Regions from separate parts of the Janibacter sp. DB-40 genome, predicted to be linked through region 2. Evidence: riboswitches for the same ligand, from Rfam matches in the RefSeq annotation. Region 2 holds a riboswitch; each other region holds the start of a gene.
What was found. Region 2 has a riboswitch for S-adenosylmethionine ahead of PVE36_RS05790 (homoserine O-acetyltransferase). Riboswitches for the same ligand answer to the same signal wherever they lie in the genome.
Positions count from the first base shown of each region.

Region 1: linked by a shared signal. The riboswitch ahead of PVE36_RS09975 (aminotransferase class V-fold PLP-dependent enzyme) and the one ahead of PVE36_RS05790 (homoserine O-acetyltransferase) in region 2 are both predicted to bind S-adenosylmethionine.
Region 3: linked by a shared signal. The riboswitch ahead of PVE36_RS14890 (OsmC family protein) and the one ahead of PVE36_RS05790 (homoserine O-acetyltransferase) in region 2 are both predicted to bind S-adenosylmethionine.

Region 1 is NZ_CP120360.1:2,105,569-2,107,824, forward strand. It holds gene PVE36_RS09970 (A24 family peptidase) at 109-753, shown strand; SAM riboswitch class IV at 827-942, shown strand; gene PVE36_RS09975 (aminotransferase class V-fold PLP-dependent enzyme) at 983-2,200, shown strand; gene PVE36_RS09980 (ribonuclease J) at 2,243-2,256, opposite strand, start outside.
Region 2 is NZ_CP120360.1:1,216,949-1,219,204, forward strand. It holds gene PVE36_RS05785 (DUF4192 domain-containing protein) at 1-802, shown strand, start outside; SAM riboswitch class IV at 875-984, shown strand; gene PVE36_RS05790 (homoserine O-acetyltransferase) at 1,001-2,140, shown strand; gene PVE36_RS05795 (universal stress protein) at 2,253-2,256, shown strand, end outside.
Region 3 is NZ_CP120360.1:3,096,213-3,098,468, forward strand. It holds gene PVE36_RS16265 (SelB C-terminal domain-containing protein) at 1-739, shown strand, start outside; gene PVE36_RS14890 (OsmC family protein) at 862-1,347, opposite strand; SAM riboswitch class IV at 1,378-1,491, opposite strand; gene PVE36_RS14895 (hypothetical protein) at 1,530-2,240, opposite strand.

The DNA of each region.
Region 1 (2,256 bases), 890 kb from region 2:
GCGCTCTTGCGAGCGGTGGTCGACGGGCGAGTGGCCATGCTCGCAGAGTAGGGGAAAGACACGCCTGACACACGCGTCACACGCGCACCAAGGCGGTAGCCTCCCCCAGTGGACTCCCGTCTGGTGCTCGTCGCCGTCGTGACGGGCGCACTCGGGATCGGCGTCCTGGTCGCGCTGCGCAGGGGCGCCTACCGCCGCCCCGACGAGACCGGCCCGCTCCCCCGCCACCTGTGGGTGGTGGCGGTCGCCCCCTTCGCCGGGGTGCTCGTGGCCCGGGCGCTCGCCGATCACCCGTGGCCGGCCCTCCTGCCCTACCTCGTCCTCGTGCCCGCCGGTCTCGCCCTCGCCGCGATCGACGCGGACGTGCACCGCCTGCCCAATGCGATCACCCTGCCGCTGGTGCCGGTCGAGCTCGCCCTGCTCGCCGGGGCGAGCGCCGCGACCGGCGACTGGACCTCCCTTCGCCGGGCGGGTCTGGCGGCACTCCTCGTCGGAGGCGGCTTCCTGCTGCTGGCCCTCGTGCTCTACGGGCGATCGGTCGGGATGGGCGACGCCAAGCTCATCGTCTCCCTCGCCGCAGTCCTGGGCTGGCTCTCCTGGGGCCACGTCCTCCTCGGGCTGTGGCTCGGCTTCGTCCTCGGCGGCGTGGTCGCGCTCGGGCTGCTGCTGGCCCGCCGGGCAGGGCGGGGCACGCACCTGGCCTTCGGCCCGTACCTCGTGGTCGGCACGCTGGTCGCCCTCCTCCTCGGCTGACGTCCCACGATCCGAGACGGGTCGTGCCCGGTCGCGCACTCCGAGCGGTGCGTCCGCTACCGTCTCGACCCAAGGTCACGAGTACCAGCGACAAGCCCCGGCTAGCTGGTCGGCAACCCTCCTTCCGCGGTGGGGTGCTCCGGGTGACGACCTGGCCGGCGGCGTGGTGTCGCCCGGCAAGCGCGGACTCACGGTCGACGCCTGGGTCCTTGACCCGATGGAGTCCTCCATGACCGTCTCCGACCTGCGTCCCACCACCACGGCCCTGCCCCCGCTCGTGTCGGCCGGACTGACCTACCGCGACCACGACGACTCCACCGTCGAGTACGCCCACCTCGACCACGGTGCGACCACCCCCGCCCTCGTCGCCGTCACGGAGGCGGTCACGGCCGCCTCCGCCACCTACTCCTCCGTCCACCGCGGCGCCGGCTTCGCCTCCCGGGTGACCAGCTCCCGCTACGAGGCGGCCCGCGAGGCGGTCGCCGCCTTCGTCGGGGCACGCGAGGACGACCAGGTCGTCTTCACCCGCAACACGACCGACTCCTTCAACCTCCTCGCCCGGGCACTGCCGACGGGCACGACGGTCTTCGTCTTCGCCTCCGAGCACCACGCCGCCCTGCTGCCCTGGGCCGATGCGGTGCGCCTGCCCATCCCGCACAGCCACGCCGAGGCGGTCACGCTCCTCGACGAGGCGCTGCGCACCCACCCGGGCGAGCACCGACTCGTCGTCGCCACCGGCGCCTCGAACGTCACGGGCGAGCACTGGCCGATCGAGCGGCTCGCCGACCTGGCGCACGCGCACGGGGCCCGCTTCGCGCTCGACGCCGCCCAGGTCGTCCCGCACCGCCGGGTCGACATCGCGGCCCTGGGCATCGACTGGGTCGCCTTCTCCGGGCACAAGGTCTACGCGCCCTTCGGCGCCGGCGCGCTCGTGGGCCGCCGGGACTGGCTCGACACGGCCGACCCGTACCTCGCCGGGGGCGGGGCCACCACCCGCGTCGGCGACGGGGCCGTCGAGTGGACCACCGGTCCGGCCCGGCACGAGGCAGGCAGCCCCAACGTCCTCGGCGCGGTCGCGCTCGCCGCCGCCTGCGAGGTCATCGCCGAGCACGAGGAGGCGATCATCGCCCACGAGCACGCCCTGCGCACCCGGCTGCTCAGCGGTCTCGCAACCATCGACGGGGTGCACGTGCACACCCTCTTCGGCGGTCGCACGGGCGCACCCGTGGCGACGATCACGGTCGACGGGCACGACAGCAGCGAGGTCGCCCGCGTCCTCGGCGACGAGCACGGGATCGGGGTGCGCGACGGGAAGTTCTGCGCGCACCCGCTCGTCGACCACCTGCTCGCCGAGCGCCCGCAGTCCACGGCCGTGCGGATCAGCGCCGGTCTCGGGACGACCACCGAGCACGTGGACCGGCTGCTCGCCGCCCTTCGCTCGCTCTGACCCGAGGGCGTGCGAAGGGGGCGGGTGGGGCGGTGACCTCGCTCAGGCCTCGACGA
Region 2 (2,256 bases):
CCTGCCCCGGCCGGAGGACGTGCCCGCCGTCGCGGCCTTCGTGCAGGCCGGCGTCGCGCCCCTGCCGAGCCGTGCGGCCATCGTCGAGGGAGTGCTTCCGGGGCGGGACGAGGAGCGCGCGCGCTCCGTGGGCCTGCACCTGGCATCCCTCGGGTCGGGGAGCAGCACGCGCACCTTCGGTGGTGGCCCCACCGTCCCGCCTGCCTCCTGGCTGGACCGTGGGGAGGACGTCCTCGCGTGGTGGACACTGCTCCTCGACCCGCGCCCGCAGGCCATGGCCGTCACGCTCCTCAGCGACGAGGCGCTCGCCTGGGTGGCGACCTCGCTCCGGGACGTCGTCTGGCGCGACGCCCTCATGGGCGTCCTCTGCCCGGGGGCCATGCCGATGGCCGAGAGCTGCGGCACCCCGGCCGCCGCGGCGGCGCTCGCGGCCCAGTGGTGCCCGTGGGTGCCCGACGCCGACGTCGTCGACGACGTCGCGGCAGGGCTCGACGAGGGGCGCGCGCGTGCGTCGGGCGACGTCTCTCCCGAGCGGTGGCACGAGGAGGTGCTGCTCGTGCGCTCACGCCTGGTCGAGCTGACCCGGCTGCTGCCGCCCGAGGCGACGCCGCCGGTCCTCACCCTCGTCGCCCACCTCGCCTGGTGGGTCGGGGACGGCACGGTCGCCGGCATCTGCCTGGAGCGGGCCCTGGAGATCGATCCCGACCACCGCCTGGCCGAGCTGATGCTGCGATTGCTCTCCGCGGGGGTCCGGCCCTGGGCAAGCGCCTCGCCGGACGGGGCCTCGGGGGCGGCTGCCTGACAGGTCAGCCGGAGGGTCCGGTGTGCGGACCCCGCTCGATCCGTGTCGCGTCAATGGCTATGGTTGTCGGCAGGTCATGAGCGCCAGCGTCAAGCCCCGGCTTGCTGGCCGGCAACCCTCTTCGCGACGGGGTGCCCCGGGTGATGACCTGGCTGCACCGTAGGGGTGTGGCAAGGCGAGCCCCCGGGAGACCTCATCATGAGCGTGACCACCAGGCCCCCCACGACTGCGGGTTCCTGGCGCGACGGAGACCACCCCGGCCGCCGGAAGTTCGTCACCATCGGTGACCTCGATCTCGAGTCCGGCGACCGGCTGCCCGACGTGGTCCTCGCCTACGAGACGTGGGGTGAGCTCAACGCCAACCGTGACAACGCGATCCTCGTCGAGCACGCGCTCACCGGGGACAGCCACGTCGTCGGCCCGGCCGGTCCCGGCCACCCGACCGCGGGCTGGTGGCCCGACCTCATCGGTTCCGGCGCACCGCTGGACAGCGACGAGTACTTCGTCGTCGCCATCAACGTCCTCGGCGGGTGCCAGGGCAGCACGGGCCCCGGCGCCAGGTGCGCCGACGGACGTCCGTGGGGGAGCCGGTTCCCCCGGGTGACGATCCGGGACCAGGTGGCCGCGGAGGCGCGCCTGGCCGACGAGCTGGGCATCAGCACGTGGCAGTCCGTCATCGGTGGGTCCATGGGCGGCATGCGCACCCTCGAGTGGGTCGCGAGCTTCCCCGACCGTGTCGCCACCGCAGTGGCGCTCGCGACGAGCGGCTACGCCACCGCCGAGCAGATCGGGTGGAGCCAGGCACAGATCCTCGCCATCCGCAACGACCCGTGGTTCGCCGGCGGCGACTACTACGGCAACCCCGAGGGTCCCGAGGCGGGTCTGGGGATCGCCCGGCGCATCGCGCACATCACCTACCGCAGCGAGCCCGAGCTGCACCTGCGCTTCGACCGCGAGGTCCAGGACGAGCCGGTCGGGCCCAACGGTCGACCGCGGTACACCATCGAGAGCTACCTCGACCACCACGGCGGCAAGCTCGCCGGCCGCTTCGACGCCAACTCCTACGCGGTGCTGTCGGAGGCGATGAACTCCCACGACATCGCTCGTGGGCGAGGTGGCCTGCGCGAGGCCCTCGCCCCCTTCGCCGGTCGTCTCGTCGTGGTCCCGGTCGACTCCGACCGGCTCTACCCGCCGCGGTTGTCCGAGGAGCTCGTCGAGGCCAAGCCGGGTGCCGAGCTGGTGACGATCAGCTCCCTCGTCGGCCACGACGGATTCCTCACGGAGGGCGACCAGGTCGCCGACGTGCTGCGCTCGGTCGTGGTCCCGCGACCCCGGTGAGGGAGGCCACCGAATTCGTCGCCACGCCAACGCACTCGTGAGACATGTCACGCAGTGGCGGTGTAGCGTTCGACCTAGGTCTTCCATCAGCAAGTCGTCTTGAGGAGCACAGATGA
Region 3 (2,256 bases), 1.5 Mb from region 2:
GTCCCGGCGGGGCGCGGCGGGCCGGCGCGCCGAGGCGCTGTCCACCGGGGACCTGTCCGCCGTGCGGCTGCGGTCGCGGGGCGCCGACCGGGAGGAGGTGCTGGGCCGGCTGGGCCTGACCGCGCCGGCCGGCGCCGTCCGAGTGGGCGACTGGCTCGTGGACGGGACCACCCTGGCCGACTGGCAGGCGCGCCTCGTCGCGGCCGTCCGCGAGCACCACCGACGCGAGCCGTTGAGCGCCGGGATGCCGGTGGCCGAGGCGGCCCACCACCTCGGGCTGGCGGCGCACCTGCCGCCCTCGCTGGGGCAGGCGGCCGTGCGGGCGCTCATCGGGCCGGCCGGCCTGGCCCTGACGGACGGGACCGTCCACGACCCGGCCGCGGGAGGACTGGGCGCCGCGGAGGCGAGCATCGCGGCCGTGGAGGAGAAGCTGCGGGTGACCCCCTTCGTCGCCCCGGAGCGCGGTGAGCTGGCCGACCTCGGTCTCGGGGCCACCGAGCTCGCCGCCGCGGCCCGGCTCGGCCGGCTGCTGCGCCTGCCCGACGACGTCGTCCTGCTGCCCGACGCACCGGCACGGGCCATGCGGGTGCTCGCCGGGCTGGAGCAGCCCTTCACCCTCAGCGCAGCGAGGCAGGCCCTCGGCACCACCCGGCGGGCCGCGGTGCCGTTGTTGGAGCACCTCGACGGGCGCGGCTGGACCCGGCGGGTCGACGGAAGCCTGCGCGAGGTCGTGCGCTAGCCCCCGGCGGCCGGACAGCACGGCGCCCGGCCTGCAACACCCCCTGCGGGCTGCAGACCGGACGACGTGGGCTGACTCCGCTGCCGGTCGGAGTCAGCAGTGGCGACGGTTGAGCGTGGTGATCAGCCGGCGGCCAGCTCGAGCGTGGTCCGCACCGGGACGCCGTTGGTGAGGTTGTCCGCGACCGGGCAGTGGGTCGAGACGGCCTCCTCGAGGCGGCGGTAGTCCGCGTCACTCTCCGGGCCGGTCAGGGTGACCTCGAGGTCGATGCCCCGGAAGCCCGGCCGCACGCCCTCGGCGGTGCCGAAGAAACCCCGCAGGTCGATGTCGCCGGAGAGCGCGACGTCCACTCCGTCCAGGCGCAGGCCCAGCTTCTCCGCCCACACCTGGTAGGTGATGACCGTGCAGGAGGCGAGCGCGCCGAGCAGGTGCTCGACGGGGTTGGCGCCGAGGTCGGTGCCACCGAGACCGGCCGGCTCGTCGATGGTGAAGGTGTGCTGGCGCGCCGAGAGGGTGACCTCCGTGGCGGTGCCGCGCACGAGGGCGCCGGTGACCGAGGTGGTCACCAGGTTCGGGTCGGTGGTGGTCTCGTCGATCGTCTGGCTCATGGCATGACTCTTTCGTCCAGGGCTCAGGTGAACCCGCGCTTGACGCGGCCGGTCGACCGCGTCCAGGTCCTCACCCGGGGCACCCCACCGAGGGTGGAGGGTTGCCGCCCAGCAAGCCGGGGCTTCGCGCTGGGACTCATGACCAAGACATAACGTCACATATTGCGACCCATAATGTCCAGTTATGTGTCTGACGGTCCGGCATCCGGACGCCGGGGGGTCAGCTCGACCGTGAAGAGCGGCAGGAAGAGCTGCGCGAGGGGCCCGATGGCGACGGCGTAGAGCACGGTGCCGACACCGACGACACCGCCGAGGAGCCACCCGACGGCGACCACGGAGACCTCGAGCCCGGTGCGCACCAGCCGGATCGAGCGCCCCGTCACCCGCGCCAGCCCGGTCATCAGGCCGTCACGCGGACCGGGACCGAACTGCGAGCCGATGTACATGCCCGTCGCGATGCCGTTGAGGACGACACCGCCGACCAGCAGCGCGATCCGCCACCCGAGGGCCTCCGGCGTCTGCAGGAGGGCGAGGACGACGTCCGCCGAGGGACCGATGAGCAGGGCATTGCCGATCGTGCCGACGCCCGGCTTCTGGCGCAGCGGGATCCAGGCCAGGAGGACGATCAGCGAGACCCCGATGACGATCGTCCCGAAGGTCAGCGGGAGGTGCTTCGAGACGCCGACGTGCAGGACGTCCCACGGGATCTGCCCGAGCGTGCCGCGGATGACCATCGCCATCGAGGCGCCGTAGAAGAAGAGCCCGACGAGCAGCAGCGGCAACCGGATGCCGAGCCGGCCCGCACGCAGCTGGGCGAGGGGGCCGATGTCGGCGAGCTGGCGGTTGCGCACGCGCGTCGGCGCCTGCGGGGACGACGGGTCGGAGAGCGGCATGCCCCCAGTCTCGCCC